One region of the Romboutsia sp. 1001713B170131_170501_G6 genome, then DNA from elsewhere that is predicted to be linked to it. Evidence: riboswitches for the same ligand, from Rfam matches in the RefSeq annotation. Region 1 holds a riboswitch; each other region holds the start of a gene.
What was found. Region 1 has a riboswitch for cyclic di-GMP ahead of I4U89_RS11780 (SpaA isopeptide-forming pilin-related protein). Riboswitches for the same ligand answer to the same signal wherever they lie in the genome.
Positions count from the first base shown of each region.

Region 2: linked by a shared signal. The riboswitch ahead of I4U89_RS09180 (NPCBM/NEW2 domain-containing protein) and the one ahead of I4U89_RS11780 (SpaA isopeptide-forming pilin-related protein) in region 1 are both predicted to bind cyclic di-GMP.
Region 3: linked by a shared signal. The riboswitch ahead of I4U89_RS08530 (M60 family metallopeptidase) and the one ahead of I4U89_RS11780 (SpaA isopeptide-forming pilin-related protein) in region 1 are both predicted to bind cyclic di-GMP.

Region 1 covers NZ_JADPFC010000005.1:91,921-102,788, reverse strand. Annotated here, with positions in the region: gene I4U89_RS11785 (bifunctional enoyl-CoA hydratase/phosphate acetyltransferase) at 1-430, opposite strand, end outside; gene I4U89_RS11780 (SpaA isopeptide-forming pilin-related protein) at 578-3,745, opposite strand; cyclic di-GMP riboswitch class II at 3,818-3,901, opposite strand; cyclic di-GMP riboswitch class II at 4,051-4,134, opposite strand; cyclic di-GMP riboswitch class II at 4,284-4,366, opposite strand; gene I4U89_RS11775 (tetratricopeptide repeat protein) at 4,466-5,608, opposite strand; gene I4U89_RS11770 (B12-binding domain-containing radical SAM protein) at 5,724-7,481, opposite strand; gene I4U89_RS11765 (hypothetical protein) at 7,645-7,845, shown strand; gene I4U89_RS11760 (hypothetical protein) at 7,842-8,798, opposite strand; gene argS (arginine--tRNA ligase) at 9,079-10,779, opposite strand.
Region 2 covers NZ_JADPFC010000003.1:99,575-110,442, reverse strand. Annotated here, with positions in the region: gene I4U89_RS09200 (hypothetical protein) at 1-288, shown strand, start outside; gene I4U89_RS09195 (ATP-binding protein) at 301-1,431, shown strand; gene I4U89_RS09190 (vWA domain-containing protein) at 1,435-2,844, shown strand; gene I4U89_RS09185 (SagB/ThcOx family dehydrogenase) at 2,945-3,703, opposite strand; cyclic di-GMP riboswitch class I at 3,978-4,064, shown strand; gene I4U89_RS09180 (NPCBM/NEW2 domain-containing protein) at 4,276-10,683, shown strand.
Region 3 covers NZ_JADPFC010000002.1:588,294-599,161, reverse strand. Annotated here, with positions in the region: gene I4U89_RS08555 (decaprenyl-phosphate phosphoribosyltransferase) at 1-741, shown strand, start outside; gene I4U89_RS08550 (DedA family protein) at 785-1,414, shown strand; gene I4U89_RS08545 (helix-turn-helix domain-containing protein) at 1,609-1,980, opposite strand; gene I4U89_RS08540 (EAL domain-containing protein) at 2,371-4,038, shown strand; gene I4U89_RS08535 (EAL domain-containing protein) at 4,370-6,013, shown strand; cyclic di-GMP riboswitch class I at 6,105-6,188, shown strand; gene I4U89_RS08530 (M60 family metallopeptidase) at 6,421-10,868, shown strand, end outside.

The DNA of each region.
Region 1 (10,868 bases):
TTCCGCCATCTGTTAGTATTAAGAGCTTATGGTAGTTTTCAAGTTGATATATCATTACATGACTAAGTAAACTCTCTGTTCTAAGTCCATACTCTTTATTAAGCACTGATTTTAATAGTATTGATGTATCAAGTAATCCCTTCATAACAAAATCAGCTTCTTGTTTTGACACTAACTCTACGGCAATCTTCGCACTTTCTTCTATACTTGGCGAATCTATTATAGTTATACCTTCTAACTCAAAGTTTATGTCATTTGATATAGACTTTATTTTATCTGCTTGTCCTACTAATATAGGTTGTATAACTTCTTTATTAACTGCATCCTTTATAGCTAATAAAACTTCTCTATCTTCTGCTGCTGCAACTGAAAGTATTACTTTTTCTTCTTGCTTTAGTTTGTCTAACATATCGTGTAAATCTTTTATCATCTCATACTCCCCCTTGTTATATATATTTAAATAATATCACATTTAGTACTAAAATAGTTTTATAGTAGTATAGTCTAAATATTCTATAAAATTAGAAGTTAAATAAAAAAATAGTATTAGCGTATTATGCTAATACTATTTTTTTATTTATTTTCTCTTGTTTATAAATACAATCCCCACTAAAGCTAATATGATTAATGCAATATATCCTATTATAGATTCTTCTCCTGTTTTAGGAGTATTAGTAGTTTTATCTAATATTTTATTATCATTATTATATTTATGCTCTAATTCCTTTGTCTTGCTATTAGTATTTTTTTCAGACACTTCATCTTTCTCATTTTCAAAAACTAATTTTACATTTTCTTTTTGATTAGGCTTTATCTCAAAATTTTGTACTTCATTTGTTAATGGGTATCCTTCTGATGATTTTGTTTCTACTGCTTTATACTTGCCTGGTTCTAGACTTACTGTAGCTGTTCCGTCTTTTCCAGTTGTTGTTGTTGTCACATTTTTTCCATCTTGTGTTTGGATTTCAAACTCTGTTCCTGGCAACATTTTACTTGGATTGTCTTTATCAACTTCCTTTATTTCTACTTCTCCATTTGTTTTTTCATCTACTACTTTATTATCATTATTATATTTATCTTCTGATTCGCTTTGCTTATTATTAGTATCTTTTACAGGCAATTCTTCCCTCTTATTTTCAAAAACTAATTTTATATTTTCTTTTTGATTAGGCTTTATCTCAAAATTTTGTACTTCATTTGTTAATACATATCCTTCTGATGCTTTTGTTTCTACTGCTCTATATTCTCCTGGCTTTAAAGTTGCTCTTGCTATACCGTCTTCTCCAGTTATTATCGTTGTCACCTTTTTCCCATCCTGTGTTTGGATTTCGAACTCTGTCCCTGGTAACACCTTACTTGTATCATCTTTATCCACTTTCTTTATTTCTACTTCTCCACTTGATTTATTCTCTGATTCATTTAACTTATTGTTAATTTTTTCAGTAGGAATTTCTTGCTTCTCATTTTCAAATACTAATTTTGCATCTTCCTTTTGATTAAACTTTATTTCGAAGTTTTGTACTTCATTTGTTAATATATATCCTTTGGATGCTTTTGTTTCTACTGCTTTATACTTTCCTGGCTTTAGACTTACTCTTGCTATTCCGTCCTTTCCAGTTATTATTGTTGTTACCTTTTGTCCATCTTGCGTTTGAATTTCAAACTCTGTCCCTGGTAACACCTTACTTGTATCATCTTTATCTACTTTCTTTATTTCTAATTCTCCATTTGTTTTCTCATTTGTTATAGTTCCTATATTTTTAACAGTTCCTATATCACTTTTTTCTATAGTAAACTTTATATCTTTTCCGTTTACTGAATATCCGTCTGGAGCCTTTATCTCTTGTAAATAATATGTTCCTACATTATCTACATCTGATTTAATCAATCCATTTTCATCACTAGTTAATTTTCCTATAACTTTCTCATTAGAATCTTTTAAATTAAATATAGCTCCACTAAGCTTACTATCTTTATTTTCACTATCAACTTTAATAGCTTCAAAAGCATATCCTTTTTTAGTTTCAACTTTATTACTTGGATTGCCATTTATTTTAGCTATATTTGATACAGTTGTTCCATTTTTTACATTGCTAAAATCAGTGTATATCTTCACTTCTAAATTTTCTTTATAATTTATTTGTCCCTTATCATTAATAACGCTTACTGTATTATTTGCTTTATCTATTTTACTAGAAAAAGCATCTGGAACTTCAACTTTTACTATCTTTACATTTGGATCCAATTTATCTACTAAGTCTATATAACCTTTTTTAAATACACCAAAACTTTCAAAGTTTATTGAATATACAACGCTTTGGTCATCATTTTTGTCTAATATAGCTTTATCAACAGATTTATGAGCATTTATAGCTCCTGCATTGTATTCATATTTAATTGTATCATCAACGCTGTTTTTAGTCCCGTTGTATGATAACTTAGCGGTATTTGAGTAGGAATCTTCAACATTTGTAATTTTCATATCGTAACTAACAATATAATAATCATCTATATTTCCGAAATTTATAGTTAAATTTCCATTGTTAGTATTTATTTTTTCTCTTAATTGATCTGTTACCCACTCAAAGCTTTCATCTTTATTGTATTTTCCTATACTTATACTATCCTTTAAAAGTTTCATTCCTTTAGGTGTAAAGTCATTTAAAGTTACATTATTAAGATTTGATCTGTTTTTATTAATATCTATTCTGTATCTTACATTTTCATTTATAGATGCTACTTTTTTACCTTCTGAATTTTTATCAGAAGTATAACTATACTTGCTTATAACATCTTTTACTTCACTTTTTTGCTTTAATATAACAGTACTATTTAACTTACCATCACTTTTATTAAAGACTGCTGTATTCTTATAAGACTCCTTATCTTCAGTAATTTTTGTCTTATACGTTACAATATACTTATCTTTAATATTTCCAAAATTTATACTAAGCCTATTAGATGATTTACTTATATTAAGGCTATCTGTAGCATCTGTTTCTGCACTATCTATTTCTATTTTAGTTATATTTACAGAACTTGGTATAAGCTCCATTCCTTCAGGCATATTATCTGTTAATACTGCATTTGATATATTTGAAAATTTTTCATTGACATATACTCTATATTGTTGAGTTTTCCCTAGTACTGGAGAATATATATTTCCTACTATATTTCCATCCGAATCTACATGGTCATAATTATTTACAGTTTTAAGAAGCTGTCTATCTATTATAGGCTCTGTTTCATCAGATGGCTTTATAGCTATCTCTGTACTAGTAACTGGTTTTCCATCAACCCATACCTCTATTTTCTGATTGTCTAGTTCTTCGGTTTTATCTGCATATGCTGATACATTAACATAGCCTGCTATTGCATCATAGACATCATCCCCAAATGTTGCTACTACTTTATTCCCTTCCATTTGCACACTTTTAAAATGTTCTGGGGGAAATTTAAAGCTAAATCTTTCAAGCCAACTAGGCATTTCAAATTCTATAGTATCACCTGGTTTTATACTCCCTGGTCCATATTTAGCCTTATACTCTAGTTTAAAATCCAACTTTTCTCCAGGCTTAACCTCTTTTTTATCACAGGTTATAGATACTTCTATGGTATCCTTTTGATTATTTGTCTTAACTTCTTCAGCATACGCAAAATGCGTATTAATTAACACATTTATAACCATTAGTAATGATGTAAGTATCGATATTATTTTTTTTTCTAACTTGTATTTATTTTTCAATAAATTTCACCACCCTTTTTTGATTTTTTTATTTTAAAATAAAAAAGACTATTCAAGATAATAATGATTTATTATCTGAATAGTCGGTTGCACTATTAACTCCATATACCTCAAGTGCCCATATACAAGGTATACTTCTTCATTCCTATTTTTAGCTTATATGTATTTATGTCATTTTAATAATTCTGCTTTTTACGCACTTATGCTATAAGAGATTGTTAGTATTCACGTTATTTGCATTAATCTCTTATCAATAAACTTTTATTTTAAAATAAAAAAGACTATTCAAGATAATAATGATTTATTATCTGAATAGTCGGTTGCACTATTAACTCCATATACCTCAAGTGCCCATATACAAGGTATACTTCTTCATTCCTATTTTTAGCTTATATGTATTTATGCCATTTTAATAATTTTACTTTTTACGCACTTATGCTATACGAGATTGTTAGTATTCAATTTATCTATATTAATCTCTTATCAATAAGCTTGTATTTTAAAATAAAAAAGACTATTCGAATAATATTTAAATATTATCTGAATAGTCGGTTGCACTATTAACTCCATATACCTCAAGTGCCCATATACAAGGTATACTTCTTCGTTCCTAATTTTAACTTCTATCTTTACTTATATAATCTCAGTGGTTTATTATACTCTTTAATTTAATAAAAGTCAATTTTAGATTTTCTTATGGAAAATTTTTATTTATATTTTTTATCTATACTTATCAAGTTCTCTTAAACATGCCACTGTAATTTCATCTTGTGGGTCTAGTTCATAAGCTCTTTCTATATAATATATAGCATCATCTATATCACCTTTATTTAGATATGCCATACCTAAATTGCATAATATTTCTGGGTCCTCTTTTATTTTGGCTGCTTGTTCAAAGTGTTCTATAGCTTTATCTATATTGAACATACTAGCCTCGCAAAGACCTAACTCAACCATTGTGTCTACTTGATGTGGTTTAGTTATAAGTATTTTTTCAAAGTATTTCTTAGCTTCTTCAAATTCACCCATATTTTTATAAGCTAGACCTATCATAAATAATAAGTTCCACCAATCAGGATGGTCTTGTTCAAGAGGTAATAACTTTTCTAGCCCCTCTTCACATCTTCCTTGGAATACTAAGTTATATCCTTCCTCATATTGAACTTTAAAGTCCATCTTTCCTATATTTTCTTGAACCTCTGCCATTAAGTCTGCATCTAATCCTAGTTTTTGTGCTTCTTCCCATATAACTCTAGCTTTTAAATATTGCCCTTGATTGTAGTAATGATATCCTAAATGATAGTAAGCTAAAGCAAAGTTTTCATCTAATTGTATAACCATTTCTAACTTTTCTAAAGCTTCTAATAAAAACTTATTCATAGCTTCTTTGTCCATATCTTTTTGATACTGTTTTGCTAGTTCCTGGCAAACTATTGAATAATGATATAATCCATCTATGTCATTTGGATACATACTTATCATAGCTTTTAGGTATATTAATGAATCAGTTATCTCACCAATATCAAAGTATTTTTTAGACATATAGCCCATATATTCTTTTATATTTATATTTACCTTTTTGCTAAAAGCATCTAAAAATTTTCTGTATTCTTCATTATACTTGAACTGGCTATCAATACCCATTATATATATCATAGCATCTGCTATAGACATTGTATTTATCTTATCTTGAGCTGTCTTTTCTTTTATTCCTTTAACTAATACCTCATTTTTTATAGGTACATCTAGTCCATCTTCAGGTATAGTATAACCTTCTAAGTTAAATTCTCCACCATGTTTTATAGTTATAAAAGATAATTCTTCTGTTTTCTTTAATAAATACTTCTCTATTTTAAACTTCATTTTTTCCTCCTTTGTAACTTCACATAATACTTTTTAATCTATTAGTGTTTATGCCCATTAAAAATTTATGTGATATGTTTTCATAATATATAATACTAATATGTATTAATTAGCATTATATATTAACGCTATATGACTTTGACTTTTCAAATACTTTGTTATCATCATCATAGACAAATAAAACTATATTGTTTGTCTCTTTAACATTAGCATGTATATCTTCTTTTAACTTTAATATATCAAATCTAAATGGTTCAAAATGAACATATTTGATTATATGCTTAGCTGGTTTATTTTCAAACTGTGGTATATATTTTAATATGTTATCTTCATTTTGTAAGAACATATGACATCTATTTTTGAAATCTTCTACATCTTCTTTATTAAATATTTGAGGTAAATTTGAAGTTTTACCTAATGATATATAATCATACTTTAATATATCGTTAAATAATTCCTTTTTATCATTTATCTTGTCGTTGTAAAAATCTAGTAGTATTTTATATAATTGATTCTTACCTTGTGCTACATCAAAATACCCATTTTCATCAAAATAAGTTGCAAAGTCTTCAAAGAACTTAAATGGACTTTGCTTATAGTAATTATGTATTATATATCTCATTGATAATACAAAGTTTTTAGAGTTATAGTATCTTTCAAGTATTTCTTCTATATCTTTTAGCTTTATCATTTCACTATAACTTATATAATCATTGTATAATACTTCATATGGTGTATAATCTTTGTATCTATATCCATGTTCTTTTGCAGTATTTCTTATACCAGTTCCTTTTATCATCTTTAAGAACCCTAATTGTATATGCTCTATTCCTAAATTAAATACATCATTAAATGAATTTTCAAAGCTTGCATAATCTTCATATGGAAGTCCCGCTATTAAATCTAAATGTTGATGTATATTTCTATATGATGCTACTTTTTTAACTGCATAAGATAACTTTTCAAAATCATCTCTTCTTCCAACTGCATCAAGAGTTTTTTGATTTGTACTTTGTACTCCTATTTCAAATTGGAATAACCCTTCCTTACAATCTTTTAAGAAGTTTAATGTTTCTTCATCTAATAAGTGCGCTGTAACTTCAAAATGATATGTTGTATAACCATTGTCATTTTCCATAAGGAAGTTCATTATTTCTTGTGCAAACTTCTTGTTAGCATTAAAAGTTCTGTCTATAAACTTTATTTGAGACACTCTTGCATCTATTAATGCCTTTAAATCTTTTTTTACTCTATCTATACTAAAATATCTTAATCCTTCAAGTGTTGAAGATAAACAATATTGGCAATTAAAAGGACATCCTCTAGATGTTTCATAATAAACAATTCTATTCTCATATTCTGCCGGATTTAAATCATCGTAAGGGCTAGGTATTTCATCTAGATTTTGTAATAATTCCTTAGGTTTAGTTACAACTATCTCATCGTTATTTCTATAAACTATACCTTCTACATCTTCTAAAGATTTTTGTCCTTTAAGATACATTACTAAATCTCTAAAAACTAATTCTCCCTCTCCATAAAGGATATAGTCTACAAATGAGTGCTTTTCCATAAAGCTTTCACTATCATAAGTTACCTCTGGTCCACCTAGAGCTATCTTTATACTTGGCTTTACTTTCTTTATATTATGACATAATCTAACTATATCGTTTACGTTCCATATATAAGTTGAAAATAGTATTACATCATAATCATTTTTGTGTATATCTTTTAATATATAATCTAAATCATTATTTATTGTATATTCTTTTAAATCTACTGCTATTAAGTCTTTTACAAACTCTTTTAAATATCTTATTGCTAAATTTGTGTGTATAAATTTTGAATTTAACGTTGTTAATAAAATTTTCAATTATTTCACCTCTTTTTTCATTTATGCTATGATTTTCTGTGCATTTTAGGTTAAAATACTATATGTAATATATTATCATTTTTTTCTTTAATAGAAGGTTTTTTTAATCTTTTTGTAGAATAATAGTATCATAATTATATCTAATTTAGAAAGGAAGTTTTTTATGGAATTAATCGATCAAGTATCTATCAATGCCTTATCAAAAAGGGACTTATTGCTTATTATAAAAGCCTTAGAGTACACAAATGAAAATACTGGACTTAATGAATTTATAGATTTAAGAAACAGTATAATAAAAGAACTATGCTTTTTAACTAACACTAGCGAAGAAGATTTTGTTAATTACTTAGAAAATACTAACTAGGATTTTTTAAATTTAAGATTATATATTCCTGATTTGGCTTTTAATCCTATTTCAAGAATATCATTTTTAAAATCTTTTTTTATAATTTCAATTTGATTAAATATTGGATCTATAGTAGTATCTCCTACTTCTAATTTAATTAGAGTTCTCGGATCTACACGATTATTATAAATCTTTTTGTTAATTATATATTTTCTTAGTTTAATTACATATTCAGACATTGATAAGATGAAGTCTATATTGTTTATATTTAAATTCTCTTCGAAGTTTAGTATAGATAGTATAGATTTTTTTATACCTAATATTCCATTATCACTTGTTTCTCTATCTTCAATATATATATCATATAATACATTTAATATATTTATTAATACTTTATCTTCTTCGTATTCATATACTTTTAAATCTATGTACTTGTCTATTATTTGTATTGCTTTAATTCGTTCCATTTGAAACTTAACTACTTGAGATTTATCTAATTCCATTGTAAATCCTATTATTTTTTCTTTTGCACTTTGTAATAATTCTTCATATTCTACATTTTTATTCTCTATTAGTTTATGGATTATAATATTATAGCAAATAGCACTTAATATATACTCATATGTATTTTCTTCTATTTTAAGAAACTTTATATACTTACTTACTAAATCAATAACAACTTCTTCACTTTTATCTGTATTTGTATTTGAAAGTATTACTGGAAGTAATATATTTATTATATTTTTAGTACTTAGCTTCTCTCCATAAAATTTATAATATATTAATTCATCTCTTAGCCTATTGCTATCTATATATACATATCTCTGTATTTTATCATCAATAAGACATTTTGTATTTATTATTATTAAATCTTTTAATGATTTGTCATTTATTTCAAATGCAGATATATATGCATTCTTTATATTATTTTCTATTGTAGTATTAGCTATCATACTCTTAACCTTTCTCATATGAAACTCTATATTACTTTATTGTTATCATCTATTATACTTAATATACTTTGCTTTGACTAACCAAAAAAAAGAGACAGTCTTTCACTGCCATTTTAAAACTTTCTTATATTTAATAATCCATACTAATTGTTACTAATCGTATTTTTTAATGAATTCAATATAAATAAAACTAGCTATGTATTAGAAAATATTATAGTGGTAACTAAAACTACTAGTTCTAGCTACCACTTTATATCATATTTGAATTATTATATTAATTTATAATTAATATTTTATATTACATTCTTTCTGGTGCATGCATACCTAATAACTTAAGAGCATTCTCTATTGTTTGTCTAGTAGCAGCAACTAAAGCAAGTCTTGCTTTTCTTAATTCAACATCTTCTACTAATATGGCATTGTCATGATAGAATTTATTGAATGCTTGTGCTAAATCTAGTACAAATCTAGTTATTATGTGTGGCTCGTTCTTTCTTAAAGCATTAAGTATAGACTTGTTGAAAGATGCTATAACCTTTAATACTTCTGAACTATCTTCGTCATTTAATAATTCATAGTTTATATCTGTAGTTATTTCTTCATTAGCTTTTCTTAAAACTGCACAACATCTTGCATGAGTATATTGAACATATGGTCCAGTTTCTCCATCAAAGCTTAAAGTTCTTTCCCATGAGAATGTGTAATCTTTTATTCTGCTGTTAGATAACTCTTGGAATACAACAGCTCCAACACCTACTTGCTTAGCTATTTCATCAACATTTAATGCATTAGGATTTTTAGCTAACATTGTTTCTTTTGTTTTTTCTATAGCTTGCTTTAATACGTCTTCTAAGAATACTACTCTACCTTTTCTTGTAGACATTGTTCCATTTTCTAAAGCAACCATACCAAATGGTACGTGTATCATATCTTTAGCCCATTCAAATCCAACTAATTCTAGAACTTTGAATAATTGTTGGAAGTGTAAGCTTTGTTGAGAACCAACTACATATATACACTTGTCGAAATCGTAATTATTCTTTCTATAAACTGCAGCTGCTAAATCTCTAGTCATATATAATGTTGAACCATCATTTTTAGTTATAAGAGCTGGTGGCATATTAAATTCTTCTAACTCAACAACATTTGTTCCTTGAGATTCTTTTAATAATCCTTTTTCTTTTATAATTTCTATTACTGAATCCATTTTGTCAGAGTAGAAACTTTCTCCGTTATATGAATCAAATTCTATGTCTAATAAGTCGTAAACTCTAGCAAATTCTTTTAAACTTTCATCTCTGAACCATTGCCATAATTCTTTAGCTTCAGCATCTCCATTTTCTAATTTAGTGAACCAAGCTCTTGCCTCATCTTCCATCTCTGGATGCTTTTCAGCTTCATCATGGAATTGTATGTATAATTTTAATAATTCTGGTATCGGATTAGCTTCTACAGCTTCTTTACTACCCCATAATTTGAAAGCTACTATTAACTTACCAAATTGAGTTCCATAGTCTCCTAAATGATTTATTCTTACTGTATTGTATCCTTGAGAATCATATATTTTGTATAAAGAATTTCCTATAACAGTAGTTCTTATATGCCCTATATGGAATGGCTTAGCAATGTTTGGAGATGAAAAGTCTATTACAACTGTCTTATCCTTTCCTAAATCACTATGTCCGTACTTTTCTTTTTGAGTTAAAACATCATTTATAACATTTTTAGCTAATTGAGATTTGTCAACGAAGAAGTTAACATATCCTCCTAAAGGTAATACCTTAGATATTGCTCCTTTAGCTTCTATTTTTTCTGCTAATTCCGCCGCTATCATATTTGGAGCTTTTCTAAATACCTTTGCTAATTTAAAGCAAGGAAATGCATAATCTCCCATTTCTTTATTTGGTGGTACTTCTATAAGACCAACTATTTCTTCTAGTGTTAAATCTTCTATATTTTCTTTTAAGCAGTTTGCTATTTCTATCTTAAAATCTTGCATTATATTTCTCCTCTCATATTCTTATTATTTTATGGTAAATCAATTTATGAGTTTTTTCAAGTTATTTGGTTTATTTATTAACTATATTT
Region 2 (10,868 bases), on a different contig from region 1:
TTTATAAAAAACTTAGATAAAAATAAAATGTTAGAATTTTTAAAGGTAAATATTTTAGTAATTAAATATATTCAAAATGAGATAGCTAAAGATGAATTAGAAGAAGTATTAAAAGAAATGCTATCAAAGGAAGATGTTGAAGAAAAATACGTTAGAGATTTTTTAAATTGTAAAACTATAGATAAAAATAATGATAATATATCAATGGACAAGATAATGTTCATTTATAAATACGGAAGTAAAAAAGCTAAAAAAATAGCTGTAGATGAAAAACTTAAGATGATATAGGAGAAATAAAAAATGAATTTTATAGATACATTAAAGAGCGTTGACTTAGTTTTAGCTACTGGGGAAGTACCTCTAGTAGTTGGAGAGAGTGGAATCGGAAAAACAGCTTTAGCAAAAAGGCTTGCTAAAGAAAATAATTGGAGTTTAGTTGTTATTGATGGAAATCTTCTTAAAGAAGGTGAAATAGGTGGTCTTCCAACTATAGCATCTTATTTAGGAGTTAACTCCAATGGAGATGAAATAGAAAAGAAAACAACAGTATATGCAGTTCATAACAAGTTAAGAGAAATTGACGAAGAAATATCTAAAGGAAATACAGTTCTTTTATTTATAGATGAAATAAATCGTTGTGAGCATACGGTACAACAAGAACTTATGAACTTAATATTAAATAGAGAAATAAATGGATATAAGTTACATGATGATGTAAAAATTTTAGCAGCAATGAATCCATCAAGTAAGTATGGTTCAGACTTTGATTACCAAGTTGTAGATATGGATGCAGCTCAAGAAAATAGATTTGTATGGTTAAACATGGAACCAGACCATGCACAATGGTTAAGATGGGCAATAGATGAAGGTATTGAGCAAAAAGTCATAGAGTTTATATCGACATTCCCAGAGTATTTACACAAAATAAATGAAGGAGATGTATCAGCAACTCCAAGAAGTTATGAAAGAGTTTCTAAAAGTTACAAGGTATATAAGGAACAAAAAGATTCAATACCAAAGGCTGTATTTTTAAATGTAATAAAAGGAAATGTAGGAAATGTTATTGCGGAGGAATTTATAAGCTTTATTGAATCAGATTATAGTCCACTTATATCTTATGAAGAGGTTTTTTGTGGAGAAACTTTAAGTAAATCTATTATAGAAAAAGTAAAAAAAGAAAGTCATACAAGACTTTATTTATCAGCAATGAATATTTTAAGAGATTTAGAATCTAATATAAAAAATGGAGATTATGAATCAAGTTATTATATTAATAGATTTGTACAGTTTTTAAAAGCATATCCTATAGATTTAATGGTAGGAATTATGAAAGAAATCAAAAATAGCTATAAAAGAGTATATGAAAAAGCGATAGAAAATGAAGAATTCGTAGAGGCTTACTTTGAATCTTATAAACTAATAAGGGGATAGCCTATGGAAACTTACTTTGATAAACAAAAAAGAGAGCTTTATTACAAAGCAGAGCAAATTATAGATACGTATGCTATGTTAAAAGCAAATCACAAGGGTGAAAAATTTGAGATAGACATACCACAAGATTTCAAAAATGAATTTTTTAGTTTAGTAGACAAAGTTAATTTAAGCCTTATGGAAGACAAAGATAATTTCTATGGATATTTTTTATTTCAAACATCAAGAGAAATAAGATTTGATATAAGTAGTCCTACTGCTATAAATTTTAAAGGAGCTAAGTATGTTATATACTTTAATCCAATAATTTTTTTAAATCTTAATATGAGGCAAATGGAAAGTACAATTAAACATGAAATTCTTCATGTAATATCTATGCATTTAGTAAGAGCAAAAGAATTAAAAGGAAAATATAGCACATTAGCTATTAATATGGCTATGGATATAGTGGTTAATAAATATTTAAATAATTTACCACCATATGCTGTTACTTTAGAAAACGTAAATGTAAAATATAATTTAAAACTTGAACCTTATGAGCCTTTTGAATACTATGTAGAAAAAATTCAAACTGAATTAGATTTACAAGAAGTAGATAAAGATGGCGAAGAAGATGATACTCGTCAGTCTAATGATATAGAAACTGAATACAATCCAGAAAAAACTCATGATATTTGGGAAGATTCTAACAATCTAGATGAAGAAACTCTTAAAGAATTTACCCAAAAAGCTATTAATAATTCTCAAAAAGGTAAAATTCCAGAATACTTAGATGGGATGATATCATCATTTAAAAATAGTAAAGGTGAATTGCCTTGGAACTTATATCTTAATAGATTGATGGGAACAGTCGAAAGCAATAAAAAGAAGACTATAACAAGAAGAAATAGAAGACAGCCAAATAGATTAGATTTGAGGGGCCAGTTGAGATCTCATAAAGCAGAGATAGCTGTTGCACTTGATATAAGTGGAAGTATTAGTGATGAAGAATTTAAACAGGCTATTAAGGAAGTACTTAATATAGTAAAAAATTATAATCATGAAATTACAATTATAGAATGTGACAATGAAATTAGACGTGTGTATAAAGTCAAATCTGTAAAAGATATAAAAGAAAGACTTAAAAGGAGAGGCTCAACTAAGTTTAGCCCAGTTTTTGAATATGCTAATAATAAAAAAATTAATTTATTGGTATATTTTACTGATGGTAAAGGAGAAGACAAGCTACAAGTAATACCTAGAGGGTATAAGATTTTATGGGTTATTTCTGGCAGAGGAGACAAACTTTCATTAAGAGAGCCTTATGGAGCAGTTAAAAAACTTAGCAAGGTTAAAATAAAAGATGATACATTAGACATGAGTGATGTTAGAAATGATGGATATTCAATGAATAACCAAGCTCCAATTTTATAAATATTATAGTGGGTATGATTAAAAAAGTATTGATGGAAACATCAATACTTTTTTTTATTTATTAAAGTAATATTATTATATTTATAATTAAACTATTTTATTAAAGTTTTTTACCTAAACAAGCCATATAAATTACAAACTCATTTTCTCCATCTAAATCTAGCATATTATCAATTATATCCTGATCATAGATTCCAATAGCACAAGTCCCGTAATTAAGAGATTCTGATGCTATGTAAAGATTTTGGCAAACATGTCCAATATCTATAAGTATTTTCTTATGAGCAGTTACACTAAATTTGTGTTCACTTCTATATGGAATACAACTCCAAGCAAACACAACGGCACTTTTAGATACAAAACCTTGAACAAAAGGTTGATTTGGAGTTGCTTTATCTATTTCATCATCTATATTGTTTAAAGTTTTTATAAATAAAAGTTTATGCTCTAAAGGTAAATATCTATAAACTCCACTTTTTAAATTATCAACATTATTTATTATTAAATATGTTTCAAAGGGATGAGTACAACCAGCAGAAGGTACAGTTCTTAAGGCGCTAAATTTATCTTTTACAGTTTGGATTCCTTGAGTAGCCCAAAGTAAATACGAAAGTTCAGCTAAATTTATTTTTTCATTACTATACTTTCTTATACTTCTTCTGTCATTTATACAATCTAGTACGTTAGGTTTAACTAAAATGTCTTTGCTTACAGGAGGTAATTCTATTAAATTAGAATTTGAATCATATTCTTTTTGGAAAGAAGGAGCGGGTATTCCTTTTTGTTTATCGGTTTTTATCTGTTTTAGTATTTCAAAATCAGCTTTAAAAAATTCTCTGTTTTGTGCAATTTTATCCATAGATGTCTCCTTATTAAAATGTATAAATTTTTATACTTATTATATCATATATATAAATATAGGGTAAAAAAGTGCAAATGGTAAAATTTTCATATTTGAAGTTTAATTACATATAAAAGGAATCATCAAATAAAAAATGAATAAATATTTTAATTCAACAATAATGAATATTTGGATAAATAGAATGTACTAAAAAATATTAAAATTATTTTAAATTAAAAAAAACTATTTAAAATTATGTAAAATTATGTATAATTAAGATAGATGACTAAAAATTACATATTAGCAAATCTAGGGAAATCTAGAGACGCAAAGCTAAAGGGGCTAAGGTAAAATTATACTATGCCAGCCAGTTGCCAAAGAATTGATATTCTTTGTTTTTATAGAGTTATCTTATGATACAATCGTAAGATTGTTTTATGATGTTTACTTTAGATGGCAACTACCCTTTATATAGAGGGTAGTTTTTTATTTCATAAAAACAACTATAGCTCTATGGCAAGACTATATTTCAAAATTTGGGTAAAATATTTAGTTATTGTAAATTCATATAATATAAGAGGGAGAATATTATGAAGAAAAAGATAGCATCAATATTGGCCATATCTGTTATAGCAACAAACAGCACACCTGCTTTAAACGTTTTTGCTAATGAAGTAATAAAGGAAAAAGCATTAGCAATAGAGGAACAAGTTACTAAAACTATGACTGTTAGTGATTTTAAAATAAAGAACAATCCTAACTTCGCTAAGTATAATGAACTTTATAGAGTCGGGATACAGTCTATAACAAACAATGGAAGAAGTTATCCAGGAACTAAGATAGAAAATGCTATAGATGGTAAACTTGACACACATTGGGAGACAAACACTAGAAATACAAATGAATTTAAAAATGAAGTAACTGTGGAGTTTAAAGATATAGCCGAGATAAATAGATTAGCTTATGCTACAAGACAAGACGGTGCTAAAGGTAAAGGATATCCTACTAGTGCAGAGATATATGTTTCTGAGAGTGAAACAGGCGAAGATTTTAAACTAGCAGGAAAAGTAGAAGGAAGTAAAGTTACAGGTGGAATGGTTGAATTTAAATTTGATACTGTAAGAGCAAAGAGAGTTAAATTCAAATTCGTAGAAGCACATGACGAGTGGGCAAGTGCCGCAGAGTTTTGGTTCTATAAAGAGGATAGAACTCTAGATAAGATGGAAAGATTATTTACTGATGCAAACATGAATGAAGTAAGTACAGAGTTTGCAACTCCTGAAGCATTAAACACTTTAGAGAAAGAAACTGAAGGACATCCATTCCATGCTAACTTTAAAGAATATATAGATAATGCAAGACGTGTTCTAGAGAACAATGAGGTTAACTTTACTGAAACTAAAGTATCTAAGTTATTAGGATATGGAACTGAAAACCAAAAGGCTTATGATGATAAGTTTATGTTAGGTAAAGACCACATTGTTAATACACAAGTGAATGGTGGTAATTACTCTGGAACTAAAATAGAGTACATGTACGACGATAACCCTAATACTCATTGGGAAACAAACAGAGCTAATAGTAATGATTTTACTAATGAAGTTATATTTACTTTTGACGAGATAGAGCAACTTGATAGAATAGCATTATTACCTAGAAGTGAAAATCAAAAAGGATTCCCTACTAAGTATGAAATATATGCTTCAGAAACTTCTCAAGGTGATACATTCAAATTAGTTTCTAAGGGAACTGCAGAAGTTTCTAAAGACTTTATGCAATTTAAATTTAACCCTACAAACTTTAAGAGATTGAAGTTCGTATTTAAAGAGTGCTATCAAAATAGACCATTCATATCTGAAGCAAGATTCTATAAGCAAGATTCTATAGCAGAGAAGATGGAAACATTATTCACTGATAGTAATAAGAACAAAGTAAATCCTGATTTCGGTACATTAGATAAACTTACTGCTTTAGAGAACGAAGCAAAGGAACATCCTTTATACAGTCAATTTAAAGAAGATTTAAACGATGCTAAACAGGTTCTAGCGGGCAATAACGTAACTTATATTGATGCTAAAGTAACTAAGTTTAAAGAGTTTGGGTCAGAAGAATTAAAAGTGTATGATGAGAAATTTAAAATAAGTAATGATAAAATAAAGAACATAACTACTAACGGTAGACATTGGTCAACTAGTACTATAGATAAGGCTATAGATGGTGACATAGAAACTAATTGGCATTCTGATGCTAGAAATAGTGAGACACATACAAATGAAGTTATAATGACTTTAGATGAATTACAAACTTTAGATAAAGTAGTTTACACTTCTCCAAGGGATAGAGGGTTTGCAAAGAAATTTGACATTTATATTTCTAAAACTTTATCAGGAGATACATTTACTAAAGTTACTAGTGGTAGCTCGAACATAACTAGGGATTCAATAGCAATAAAGTTCAATCCAACTCAAGCTAGAAGAGTTAAATTTGTATTCACAGAAGCACATGAAAATTGGGCAGTAGCGTCTGAATTTGGTCTATATAGAGAAGACGAAGTCTTAGATAAAATGGGTAGATTATTTACTGACAATACTATAACTGCAGTAAGCGAAGAATTTGATACTGTTGAAGAATTAAATGCTTTAGAAGAAGTATGTAAAAAGCATCCATTCTATGCAGATTTTAAAGAAGATTTAGCTAATGCTAGAGTCCTAATTGAGCAAGGTAAAATAGAGAGTTCTAAAGCAGTAACTAAAAAGTTCAACCATTTAAACAATAAAGATTATATAAAGCAATTTAGAATTCCTTATTCAAATATAAAGAGAATAACTAATAATGGTGGTCAATACGGTTCTCAAAGAATTGAAAATGCGGCAGATAATGATATAAGTACTTACTGGGAAACTAATAAGCCTAATAGTGCAGATTGGAGCAACGAAGTAATAGTAGAATTTGTGGACCCTATAACTATAGACAGAATAGCTTATGGTGCTAGACAAACTGATAGAAAAGGATTCTTAGAGGGATTCGAGATTTATGGTTCTAATACTACTAAAGGTGATGATTTTCATTTAGTGTCTACAGGTAAAGCAGACATTACTTCTGGTCTAGTTGAAGCTAAATTTAAGCCTACTACATTTAAGAGAATTAAATTAAAGTGGGTTAAAGGCGAACAAAACTGGGCTACACTAAACGAAATAATGTTCTTTAATCAAGATGTTGTTGCAGATAAGGTTGAGAACTTATTTACAAACGAGTTGAAGAATGAACTGAAACCAGAGTTTAATAATTTACAGGCTATTGAAGACTTAGAGGAGGAAGTTAGCACACATCCACTGAGAGCAGAACTTATGGAAAATATAGATATTGCCAAGGAGCTAATTAAGAATCCTGAAAGTAATAAAGGTCATGTATACGAAATAGAAAGTAGAGGGGATGCTATAAAAGCAAGTCAACTGAGAAAAGTATGGAACTTTAGAGACTGGCAACCAACAGGATTAGCAGTTAAGTCTGGAGAAAAGATAACTGTTTATGTTGACACAGAACCAGGTGAACCAGTACCTAACTTAGTTTATAAGCAAATGGATAGTAGACATAATGGTTTAAGGGATATAAATTTAACTAGAGGTAAGAATGAAATAGTTATACCTGAAGTTGAAGCAAATGATGTAAGACCAGGGACATCGTTAGCAGGTGTTTTATATGTTTCCAATCCTTACACTCCAGACCAACAATCAAGAAAGCCTAAAATAAGAATAATAGGTGGGGTTAGTTATCCTCAATATGTAGAGGGTGTAACTACAGATGAAGAAGTCATGAAGGAGTTACGTGAATATACTGAGAAGTTAAAGGCAGACACTAAGTTACCTGATGTGTTTGAAGTAGTTAGTAATAAAGCTTTAGTAAACGTTAAAGCAACATATGCATTAAAGTGGTACACTGACAATAATAAGGTTCCTAGTCATACTGCAAAGAGGTCTGATGAAGTAATAAATGAAACAATGAAATTCTGGGGATTTGACGGTTCTAAAGAAATGCATTCAGACTTTAACTTTAGATATGTAACTATGCTTAAGAACTTAAGTGGTGGAGCATTCATGAATGCAGGAAGTGGTATAACTGGTTTTAACTATAACGAACAAGGTGGAGCTCTGAATGTAGATACAGGTTGGGGATTCATGCACGAAATGGGACACAACTTTGATACAGGTAATAGAGCTATAGCCGAAGTAACTAATAATATTTTACCACTTCACTTCCAAATGATAAAAGGTGAACCTAGTAAGATATCACAACAAAACCTATGGGAGCGTAACATACTACCTAAGGTAAGTAAAGAAGATTATTCTAACAATGAGTGGTATCCAGAAAGTGACCGTAGTTTATTAAGTCACATGGCTCCATTATGGCAATTACAACTATATGATAATACATTCTGGCCTCGTTTCGAGCAACAATTTAGAGAAAGAAACATAGGTGGAGGAGATTGGAATACTAAGCATGAGGCTTGGGCAGTTGTTGCATCAGATGTTCTTAAATTAGATTTAAAAGAACATTTTGCTAGACATGGTTTCTATGTTAATGAAGAAACTGCTAAGCATATGGCTCAGTATCCAAAACCAACTAAGAAGTTGTGGTATTTAAACGATAATAAATATCTTAAGACAGGGGAAGGATTTAATAGTGATTTAAATTACACAGTAAAAACTAAGTTAAACCAAGACTCTGTTAAATTAGATATTACAATGGATAAAACTAATGCTAATAGTCTTCTTGGATATGAGATAATTAGGGATGGTAAAGTGATAGGATTTACTACTAAAGATACTTTCACAGATTCTAGCGTAACTGCAGGGGAAAACCATACTTACAAGGTAGTTGCTTACGATACTCAATTAAATCCTGCAGAAGGTGTAACTGTAAAAGCACATCAACCTATGATAGAAACAGTTGGTGGAGTAACATTACACTTAGGTGAAGAGTTCAATGCTAAGGACTATGTTAAAGCAACTGACTACCAAGGTAATACAATAGAAGATGTAAAAGTTACAGGTAATGTAGATGTTAACACAAAAGGTGAGTACACAGTTACTTACGAGGTTACTGCTAACGATGCAACTTCTAGAGAATCAATGAACGTTAATGTTGTTAGTAAATATGATTACTTATCTGATAGAGAATGGAATAGTCATCATACTGACTGGGGTACACCTTCACGTAATAACTATATAAAAGGAAGAACTTTAGGAGAAATTAAAGACTACGATAAGGGAATAAGATTACATGCTAATGGTAACGTTGTTTATGATTTAGGTGAGCATAACTATGATAACTTTGAAGTTAAAGTTGGAGTAGACATGAATTTACAAGCACAAAATGATTCAAGTATAACTTTCAAGATTATAGGAGATGGAAAGACTTTAGCAACAACTAAAGTATTAAAGCATGAGGATAATATGCAGTATATAAATGTCCCTATAAAAGGAGTTAAAGAACTTAGATTAGAAGTTAACAATGGTGGAAACGGAAATACTTCAGACCACGGTATATTTGTAGAACCTAAATTAAGTACTAATAATGCTAAACCTGAATTAACTATACCTAAATCTCAAACTGTTAAAGTTGGTCAAACTTTAGAAGATGTAGTTGGAACTTATAAAGCTATAGATGCCGAAGACGGCAATATAACTGGTAATGTAGTTGTTACTGGACAAGACAAAGTTAACTTTAATAGAGTTGGTAAGTATACTATAACTTACAGTGTAACAGATAAAGATGGTAATAAGACTGAAAAGAGTAGAATTATAAGTGTAATAAACACGGAAGACTTTAAATACTTAAGTGACTTTGATTGGAAATCTGCAACAAAAGGTTGGGGTACAATTGGTAAGGACAACGCAGTAAGTGGGAATAAGTTAAAACTTACTGGAGAAGATGGTCAAGAAGTAACTTATGATAAAGGGATTGGTACTCATGCTAATTCTGAAATAGTTTATGATTTAACAGATAAAAATGTAGATATGTTTAGTTCATTTGTTGGTATAGACCGTGCAATGTACAATGGACCATCTAGTGTAGAGTTCGAGGTTTATGTGGACGGTGAAAAAGTTTACGAGAGTGGTGTAATGAGAGCTAGAGACCCTCAAAAATTTATAGAGGTTGATTTAGCAGGTGCTAAAGAGTTAAAGTTAGTAGCTAAAGATGGTGGTGATGGTATAGGTTCAGATCATGCAAACTGGGCAGATGCTAAGCTACACTTTGTAAATACTGATAGAATAGATACTACTGATTTAACTAAAGCCATAGAAGATGCTAAGAAGGTTAATAAAGAAAATTACACTGAAGAAAGTGTAAAAGCTTTAGAAGAAAAGTTAGCTAAAGCAGAAGCTTTACTGAAAGAAGAGAATCCTAGTCAAGAAGCTATAGATACTGCTACTACTGAACTTCAAGAAAGTATAAAAGCTTTAGTTGAGATAAATCTTGATGAAGTGGTAAATATCCCTGATGAGTATTTAGTTAAATCTTTAAGCAGTACTTTAGGTAAAGATGGAAACTTTACAGTAGGAGATATGCATAAGTTAACTAATTTTAATATAGGTTATGGTGTAGTTAGTCTAGAAGGATTACAATATGCTAAAAATTTAGAGAGCATAAGTGGTGAAAATAATGAGATTAAAGACCTTAGACCTTTAGCTAAGTTAGAGAAGCTAAAGACAGTTAATTTCAGAGACCAATATGTACAAGTTGGAGAACTTAAAGCGACTGAAGGTAAAATTAAAGTTAATACTGAAGCATATAACAGAGCAGGTAAGAACATAGTAACAAAGGTATCTATGATCAAGAAAAATGGTGAAGTAGTTAAAGAACAAACTTTAGATGGAACAACTAAGGAAGTAACTTTAGATGTATCTGATGTTGACCCAGGATACTACGGAGTTCATGTTGCTTACGAAGACAGTGAAATAAGTGGTATATTAATACACATGATAGGAATTAAATAAATATAAAAAGGGTGATCTAGTGAAATAAACTGTGTAATCGAATAACTATAATTATGCATTTTAAAGGACTCTGAATTAAAATTCATAGTCCTTTTTTATTATAAGAACAGCTATTAAATCATACTAAATTTTATGTAATATTTTGTAAAAATATGGAAAAACATGTTGACTAGAAAGTAAATAAT
Region 3 (10,868 bases), on a different contig from region 1:
AAATCTATGATAGCATTTATATGTTTTTGCCTTATTTCATCAGCAGTATATATATTAAATGACATAGTAGATATAGAAAAGGATAAATGTCATCCTAAAAAATGTAAAAGACCATTAGCTAGTGGAGCTATAAAAAAAGAAAAAGCTGTGATATTAGGAGTAGTATTAGTAATAGCTTCAATATCTTTATCACTATTGGTAAATTTAAAATTAACTGCGGTAATAATATTATACTTATTAAATAATATATTATACTCATTTAAATTGAAAAATATAGTTTTATTAGATGTATGTTCTATAGCTATAGGATTTATACTTAGAATACTTGCAGGGAGTGTATCAGTAGGTGTACAACTATCAAATTGGATAATATTATGTACATTCTTTTTATCATTATTTTTAGGACTTGGAAAAAGGAAGAAAGAGATAAATACTTTAAAAAGTAGTGCAGGAGATCATAGAAAGATACTTAAAGATTATAATGAAGAAATAATAGATCAAATGATTACGGTAGTTCAAAGTTGTACAATAGTTTGCTATGCGCTTTATTCTACGAGTAGTATAGATAATCCTAATATGATATTTACAACTATATTTGTAATATATGGTATTTTTAGGTACAGTTATATTATTAATATAAGTGATGAAGGAAATCCAACGGATGTTGTATTAAATGATACTAGTTTAAAAATAGATGTTTTGTTATGGGTAGTAACATGTGTTATTATACTGTTATTCTAGTGGATAATTTTCATGATAAATAATATAAGGGGAGATAAATTTAATGGAATTAAGGTTATTGATAGAAGAGTTTATAATAAATTATGGACTCATAAGTATTTTTATAATAGTAGCCCTTGAATATGCAAATGCTCCTTTACCTAGTGAGATAGTATTACCATTTGTAGGAATATTAGCATTTAAATTTGATATGAATATATTTTTAGTTATACTAGTATCAATAATCGGTGGAGTATTTGGATCAGTAGTAAATTATTATTTAGGATACAAATTAGGGCAACCACTATTATCATTTATAAAAAGTAAATATCCAAAAACCAAAAAATCTATAAAAGCATCTTATAGATGGTTAGCAAAATATGAAAAAATATCTGTTATGTTATCAAGATTAGTTCCACTAGCTAGAACTTTTATATCTATAGTGGCAGGTGTTACTAGAATGAATGTATGGCAGTTTACATTGTATTCTGCAATTGGAATATCTGTATGGAATATAGCTCTTATATTAGTTGGCTATTTTATAGGAGATAATATGGATTTAATTGCTAATATAATGAAAAAATACTCTATAGTAGTAGGAATATTAGGTATTTTAATAATAGGATTTTATTGGATAATATTAAAAAATAGAAAAGAAAAAGATAGTGAAAAATATATAAATCAAGAAGTATAGTATACTAAAATAATGAAAAACACTGTAAAATATTTTAGTATATAATAATTGTTAAAGTAAGTGTTAATACGATTAGGAAAAATCAAAAATTTTTAAATAAAATACAAGTAATTATGGATATGGCAATAATAGTCATATCCTTTTTACTTGCATATTTGGTAAAAGAACAAAAAAATAAACTACAAATATGTAGCTTATTTTAATGACTCAAAGTATAGTCTGCTAATTTCTTTAAAAAGCTCGTCCTTTTTATCTCTAGTAATATTTTCATCTTTAAAAAAACTATTTGCAGCATTTATAAATTCATCATCTAGTTTATCATTTTCTTTTAATACAGATAATTTTCTATCATTACTTACTCCTAGCAAGTAGTCTATTGATACATTAAAATACAATGAAAAATGCTTAAGCGCTTCTGTTTCTGGCTTTCTTTTATCATTTTCATATTGAGATATAGAAGATTTTGCAAAGTTATGTCCATATATCTTATTAAAATCTTCTGCTAATTCTTGCTGTGTTAGATTTTTTTCTATCCTTAGTTGTTTAAATCTCTGCCCAAAAGTCATATTTTACTCACCTCACCATACTTAGAGTATAGTACTAAGTTTATATAAATGTAAACCATATATTAAAATTATTTAAAATGTGCTAAAAAAGTATACGAAAAGTGAACAAAATTTAATTATAGGATAGATATGGTAGAGATTTTAATGCTTTTAAGAATGAGAAGTTAGCTTATATGCATAAGAGTATTAACGTTGAAAAAAATATAATTAATGCATATATATATAATTTTATAATATTTTTTATAATGATATTAAAAAATAATTAGAATATAAAATTAAATGTAAAAAATATGAAAAAATATGAAAAACTTTTGTTTGAAAGTGTTAATATAAATGTAAGGAAGATTAAGGTAATTGATAAAAAGGGAAGTAAAAAGGAGACTATTGAATATGGGAGAACATAAAGTTAGAAGCTTATTAATTTTAGTTATATTATTTTTAATAACCATATCAAACTATAATACTTCATATGCAAACGAGAAATACAGAACTATAAAGGTAGGAGCATATGATTTTGAACCATATTTTTATATGAAACCAGATGGCAAGGTAGATGGATACTATAAGGATATTTTAGATAATATTATCTTTGAAATAAATAAAAATTTGCCTATAGATAAAAGGGTAAAGGTTGAATATGTAAGAGGGAATATACACTCTTTAATTGAAGATTTAGGAGAAAATAAAATTGATTTAATGGTTGGGCTTCAGTACACAGATGAAAGAAAAGATAAGCTTATTTTTTCTAAAGAAAATGTAGGAGTTGAATTATTAGGAATATATGTTAATAGCGATTATAAATATAAAGATATAAAGTCCATAAATAATAAGAAAGTTGCTTTTATAAAAAGTGAATATGAATCTAAATGGTTACTAGATGAATTAGCAAAAAACGGAATAAAACCAAAACCTGTATGGGTAGAAGATTTTAACCAAATAATAGATATGCTAAAACAAAAATCTGTAGTAGCAGCTGTAGCTCCAATAAATCAAAAGAAGCTACGTGAGTTTAAAAAAATCTATGAATTTTCACCAGGAGCTGCATATATAGCTTCATCAAAAAATAATAAGTGGCTTATGGATGAAATTGATAAGGTATTAGAAAATCCTAATAAAAATCAAAAGCATTCATTAGAAAAAATATACTTAAAATATTTTCATAAAGGAGCAAACTCAAAAGAAATAATAATACTATGTACTATAGCATTAATATGTATTTTATTTATATTAATAATGCATATAATACCAGCTATAAAGCTAAAAAAATTAAGAAAAAGTATAAAAGAAAACTTATCCCAAAATAGATATACACTTTATTATCAACCAATAATTAATCCTAAAAATGATAAAGTTGTAGGATTTGAAGCTTTAATTAGGTACATAAACCCTGATGGAAAAATAATATCTCCATATTTCTTTTTAAGTGACATAGAAAAATGCAATATGACAGAAGAATTATCAATATGGATATTTGAAACTGTACTAAAAGACTATAAGTGGTTTAAGACAAACACAAACTTAAATGGCGAGGAATTTTATATTTCATTAAACATATCATTCAATGAAATAAGGAGTAAAGAATTCTTGGAGAAAGTTAATTATATAATTGATAATGACAAGGATTTTAAGTCTAAAAAAATTATTTTTGAAATTGTTGAAAATATAAAATCAGGTAATTTCAAACAAATAAAAAAAGGAATGGAATTTTTACAAAGCAGGAATATAAAAATAGCTGCTGATGATTTTGGCATTCAATATTCAAATCTAGATATATTATCTAAATTTAATTTTGATGTTGTTAAAATAGATAAATATTTTATAGATGAGATTAAAGAAGGTAATTTTAATTATGAGCTTATAATATTTTTAAGCAAAATCTGTAAATTAACTAATACTAAAATAATAGCAGAAGGTGTTGAAAGTAAGGAACAAGTAGATATTTTAAAAAATATAGATAATGATAATATATTTATACAAGGATATTTTTATGCTCAACCTCAAAGCAAAGAAGAGATAAAGTTAATTAATAATATGTGTAAAAAATATAATAAGGATTAGCAAAAAGGATGGCTTGTAAAAGCCATCCTTTTTTAGATAAACAAAGTAAAAAAATAGAATATACATAAAGGTAATAAAGATACTAAATCATACAAAAAATACAAAGAATATAAATAATATCAAAAAAGATGTTGAAATTTTGTATAAAAGCGTATATAAATATATAGACAGAATTATTTTTATATCAAAATAAAATTATATGAAGCTAATAATTAATTAATAAAAAATTATATAGTTAAAAATTTAATATATAAAATAGTATTAGATTTAAAATGTAAGGAACTTAATTATAAAGTAGTATTTTTAAAGTTATAGGGGGAGAGAATTAGGTGTGAGAAAAAATAAGCTTTATAAAATATTAATCGTAAATGTAGTACTTGCAATAATTATACTAAATTACAGTATTTCATATGCCGATAAAGAATATATAACCATAAAGTTAGGGGTATATGATTATGAACCATATTTTTATATTAAAGATGGGGATGTTGGAGGGTATTATAAAGAGCTTTTAGACAAGATTATTCATGACGTAAATAATCATGAGGGTGGTAAAAAAATAAAGATTAAATGTATAGAGGGAGAAGTATCTTCATTAATTAGAGATTTAGAAGAAAATAAAATAGATATGATGATGGGCCTTCAGTACACTCAGGAAAGAAAAGATAAGTTTATTTATTCTAAAAATTATGTTGGAGTAGAGCTATTATCAGTTTATACTAATAAAAATTTTAGACATAAAGATATAAAATCTCTAGACAAAAAAAAGGTCGCTTTTATAAAAAACGAATATGGGTCAGAATGGTTATTAGGGTATTTACAATCAAAGGATATAAATCCTATAGTTATATGGGTAGACGATTATAAAAAAGCATTACAAATGTTAGATGACAAATCTGTAGTGGCAACACTTTCGCCATCAAATCCAAATAAACTTAATAAGTACAATCAAATTTATAAATTTTCACCAGGATCTGTATATATAACAGCATCGAAGAATAGTAGATGGATTATAGATGAAATTGATAGTATTTTAGACAATTACACTGAAAAACAGAAAAATGAATTAGAAAAGATACGTTTAAAATACTTTAAAAATAAAGTTACAAAAAGAGAAATATTATTATATGCTATATCATCAATACTTATATTATTTATAGCAATAAAGTATATAGTACCAGCTATAAATATAAATAAGCTAAGAAAAAAAATAAAAGATAACTTAATAAAAGATAGATATACAATTTATTATCAACCAATAATTAATCCTAAAAATGATAAAATTGTAGGGTTTGAAGCTTTAATTAGATATATAAATCCTGAAGGTAAAATAGTATCGCCGTATTTTTTTATAAATGATATTGAAAAGAGTAATATGACTGAAGAGTTAGCAATATGGGTGTTTAAAAATATATTAAGGGATTATGAATGGTTTAAATTAAACACAAATCTAAAGGATGAAACGTTCTACATTTCTATGAATATATCTTTCAACGAGATAAAAAGCAAAAAATTCTTAAAAACAATTGATTCTACAATTGAAGAGGATAAAAATTTTGATAATAAAAATATTATATTTGAAATTGTTGAAAATATAGAATCAGAGAATTTAAAAGAAATAAAAAAAGGTATGGAGTTTTTACAAAGTAAAAATATAAAAATAGCTTCAGATGACTTCGGCGTTAAATACTCAAATCTAGATATATTATCCAAACTTAACTTTGATATGATAAAAATAGATAAATATTTTATAGATGAGATTAAAAATAATAAATTTAATCATGAAATTATAATATTTCTAAGTAAGGTATGCAAGCTAACGAATAAAAGCATAGTATTAGAAGGTGTTGAATTTAAAGAACAAGTAGATATTATAAAAAATATAGACTACGGCAATATATTTATACAAGGATATTTTTATGGAAAACCTGAGGATAAAGGCAATATAGAGTTAATTAAAAATATAAGAAATTAAAAATAAAAAATGTTTTAGATTGTCAAAGTTAAGGGTATATTGTATAATTGAAAGCTGGAAATATTTTAATATAAAATATTTTTAGTTTAAAATAAAACATAGGCAAAATTAAGGAAACTTAATGACGCAAAGCTAAAGGGGCTAAAGTTAAAAACCATGCCAGCCAGTTGCTAGTACAGTATACTATTTATTTTTTTATAGTAAAAGTTGCTTATTTAGTAGAACTGAATGGAATATAGGGATTTTTAGCCACTTCTTAATGAAGTGGCTTTTTAAGTTTTAAGTCTTTTATTTGTATAAATGTTTTAAATTACTTCATTGATTAAATGAGTAAAGATAGTAATTAACAAAGAAGAGATGACTAAACCAAGTAAAATATTTAAGTAAAAAATAAAAGGAGTAAAAATATGATGAAAAAGGCAATGTCATGTACATTAGCGGCTACACTTGCTATATCTCCAGCTAAGGGGTTTGCAACTGAAGTTAGTACAGATGAAAACACAAGTTTACCAGAAGTTAGCCAACCTACTTCCATAACAGGGAAACTAGAAGTAGACATAAACTTTGCTACACCAATTATAAATAATTCACAAAATGATATGAAATTAGTGTTAAGGGGAGAACAAACTCAAGAAGAAGTATCGTTAGCTACAAATAGTGGAACTACAAAATCAGGAAAAATATACACTATTGAGAGACTTAATTCATCTAAAAATCCAATTAAAGAAGGTGAAATGGTAAGTTTTATACGTGTTATATTTGAAAACTTAGAACTTGGTAATTATAGTTTTGACTTAAGTGCTAGTGGCTATAAAACTGCAACTGTAGATAATATAGACATAACTAATTACTCAAAAAGGGTAAAAGTGGGAACTAGAAAAAATCAAGTTGTAAAATCTTATGGAGAAACTGAAGATCAAAATGAATATGAAGAATATCCAGCATTATTTTCAGCAGGTGATGTTAGACAAGATAATGTTATAAATATGGAAGATTACAATATATTATTAGAAAATATAAACACAAATAATGACAGTTACGATATAAACAAAGATGGAAAAACTGATATAGCTGATTTATCTTATGTAAAGGAAAGTATAGGTAGTGAAAAAAACATACCTACAGATAGAAACTACATTGAAAATACTGATGCAATAATAAACCCAGATAATGTAGGAATGACAGTTAATGAAGAAACTACAGTAAATGGTCTTACTGGGGAAGAAGCTAAAAATGAGTTAAAGAAACTTCTAGTGTCAGGGGACTCTAGTGTAGCAATAGGAAATAAGGACGTAGCACCAAGTGAAGAAAATCCGATAAAGATAGGAATGGATTTATCTAGTATAAGCTCATTTAGAACAAGTGGTGCTGTAGAGATGGAACAAGTAGTTATAAAGGCTCCAACATCTACTAGTGAAGACGCAGGTATGCCAGAAACTGGGTTTATAGAGTATAAAGTAGATGGAAGTGATGAGGTACAAAAAGTACCATTTAATGGAGGGAATGTTAAAAAATCTAGAAGTGGATCAGATGACTTAGTTATAGATTTAGGAAGTCAGATAGCAGTAAAAGAAATATCTATAAATGTTACTGGAAATAGAGGTAACAAAAACATATCTGAAATAGCTCAAATAGAGTTTTTAAACAATGTATACAAAGAAATACCAAAACCAGTAATAAGTATACCGACTATAAAAACATTAGAAACATCTACAAATTTACATGATGAAAGAATAACAATAAGTTGGAATCCTCAACCAAATGTAACTTCATATGAGGTTAAATACTTTAAGATAGATGACAAAGGTGACAGAGTTGGTCCTGAAAAGAAATTACAAACTAATAAAACAAACTTAAATATATTAGATAAAGCAATAAAGCCATACGATAAGTTTAGAGTAAGTATACAATCATTAAATGGTGAGTGGAGCTCAGGGTACGCAGAAGATCTAGCTAATAAATCAGAAGAAGAGGGCGGATTATCAGAAGAAAAGAAAAAAGAGCTTATGCCATACACTTTAGATGGAACTGCAGATAATGTTGATGAAAACTTTAACATGAAAGAAGACTACTATGGATTAAATGGCAAACAACCAAATATGGGAAGTGTATCAGATATACAAGTTATCCCTATAAATGCTCCAGATGTACCAATAAACTTAAATGTTCAAGAAGGGTATAGATCTCTTAAAATAAGCTGGGAAAATCACATACAAGCTAGAGATTTTGATATTTTCTACAGAAAGCTTGGAGATAAAGATACAAAGTGGATAAAAGCTAATGATCCTAGAGTAACATTAGGAGAAGATGAAGTTGATAATACGGCTAAAAATCTTGATAAAAGCAAACTTCACAGAAGTCATAACTACACATTAAATGGTTTAGATGATGAAGCAACATATGAAGTAAGAGTAACTGCTACAAATCATCTTGGAACAAGTAAGATGTCTCAAATTTACTTAGGTACTACAACATCTATAACTCCACCGAAGATGCCTAATTATAAACTTATAAACACTCCTAAGGCTAATGTAGGAGATGGAGAAATAGGTACAGAAAATATTAAAAGTGTTGTAAATCACAGTGATGCACAAGTAAATAATGAGTTTGCTGTTGTAGACAATGACTACTCAAGTATTTACATTATAAATGACTGGGATGCAGGGGGACATTATGATAATTTTAGAGGTCCTATAGTTGAATTTAATAAAGAATACACTATAGATAGAATAAGTTTAGCTGTAAGTGAAGAACAAGGAAAGAATATAATTCCGGAGAAGGTTAGATTACGTACATTTGAAGACCCTAATAATCCAAAGGTACATAATACAAGGGTTATATCAACTACAGCATCAAATGGGAAAAAGTATGCTACGATAAAACTTAATGAACCTATAACAACTAACAAGATACAGGTTAATCCATCAATTCCTAGTTATGGTTCTAGAGTAGTAAATATAGCAGAGCTTAAATTCCATGAAGCAGATAATATAGAACAAGACGTAAAGAACCTTTATAAAGATGAATTTAGAGTAGAATTAAGAGAGGGTGTTACTCAAGAAGAGATAGATAATATAAGAAAAAGAGCAAACACAATGGACTCAGTAAGTAAAGAATATAATCCAGATAGAACTAATATATTAAAAGATCTTGATGTAGCTGAATCACTTTTAAATGGAGCTAACTTATCAAATGAAATAACTACATTAGATCCAACGATAAAAAGTAATTCTGGGTCAAGTGCTTTAGGAATGGCAAATGATTGGCAATCTTTAGGTGCCGTTGCAAGACCAGGTAAAGATGGAGATCAATCTAAAAAGATAGTTGTTTATGTGGGTTCAGATGATCCAGGTGCAAAAGTTGAATTAGCATTTTTACAACATTTTGGACAACCAAGTAAATATATGACTAAATCAAAGGCTTTAGGATCAGGAAGACATGAAATAACTATACCAGAAATATTTAATAATGATGTTGAAAAAGGTGGACAAGTAATGGCTAGAATGGCTTCTGGTAAATCTGATGCCACTATAAAGGTAAGACTAGCTGGAGTTGATGAAATACCACATTTAAATGTAAACAACATTATAAATGATAAAGATAAAGAAGATGAAGTAAAAGATAAAATAAGAACATATATAAAAGAACTTAAAAAATACGTATCAGATTTACCTAATATGTACAAAAAATCAGTTACAGCAGAAGATAGAAAGAATAATATATACACTTATGATGCACAAACTTCAACTTTAAATGCAACAGATATAGAAGGAGATAGATTTACTCTTACTATGCCAGCATCACAAATACTAAAGGGAATAGAATCTGGGCTTAAGGGTAATGAAAATGATGAAGTTGAAAGAGTATACAATGCACTTTTAGCTTGGGAGCAGCAAATACAATTAGGTTATGCTAAAAAAGGTGTATATGAAAGTGTTGAAAATGCACCAAGTAAAGAAGAATATGAAAAGCATAAAGCACCTGCAACTCGTATGAATATAAAATATCAAAGAATGATTATGGGAGCTGCTGGATATGCATCAAGTCACCACGTTGGAGTAGGTTACGGAGGAGTTCCTGTATATATGCAAGGTGTTCCATTTAAATTTGATGAAAATCAAAATTTAATAAATAAAGATGAAGCTCATTTATATGATGATTTAATTAACCATGAGATTGGTCACGTTTTAGATATTAGAAATAGAACTTATGATGAAACAAGTAACAACTTAATGGTTGCACTTTCAAATTCAATGCTTAATCAAGATCCAACATCAAAGCTAGGCAAAGATACTTATAAAAAGATGTATGAAAAAGCAACTTCAAATACTTTAGGGCTATCAACTGATAGAAATGTTGTACTTGGAATGCTATGGCAACCATATTTAGCATACGAAAATAATGATACATATAAGATGCTACTTAATGACAATGATAAAGACTCTAGCAATGACTCTTACTTTGCTAAGTTAAATAGAGCATATAGAGAGATGACTGACAATGAAAAAGCTAATGCTGATAGAGATCAGTTATTAATAAGAATGACATCTAAAGTAGCTAATAAAGACTTAAGTAAATTCTATCTTGCTTATGGTATAGTACCAAATGAAACTACATTACAGTATGTAAGCAAGTTTGATAAGGAAACTAGACCTATACAATATATAAATGATGAAGCTAGAAGACAAAGATTAGCAAAAAATGCTGATATGTCAAGTGACACTAAGCTTGTAGCAAGCTTTGAAAAAGACAATAAAGGTAAGCAAATAGAAGATAAATCTTATGTCAACCAAGATACAGTGCCTATAAAATTATCTGTTAACAAAGATAGCGATAAGATATTAGGATATGAAAT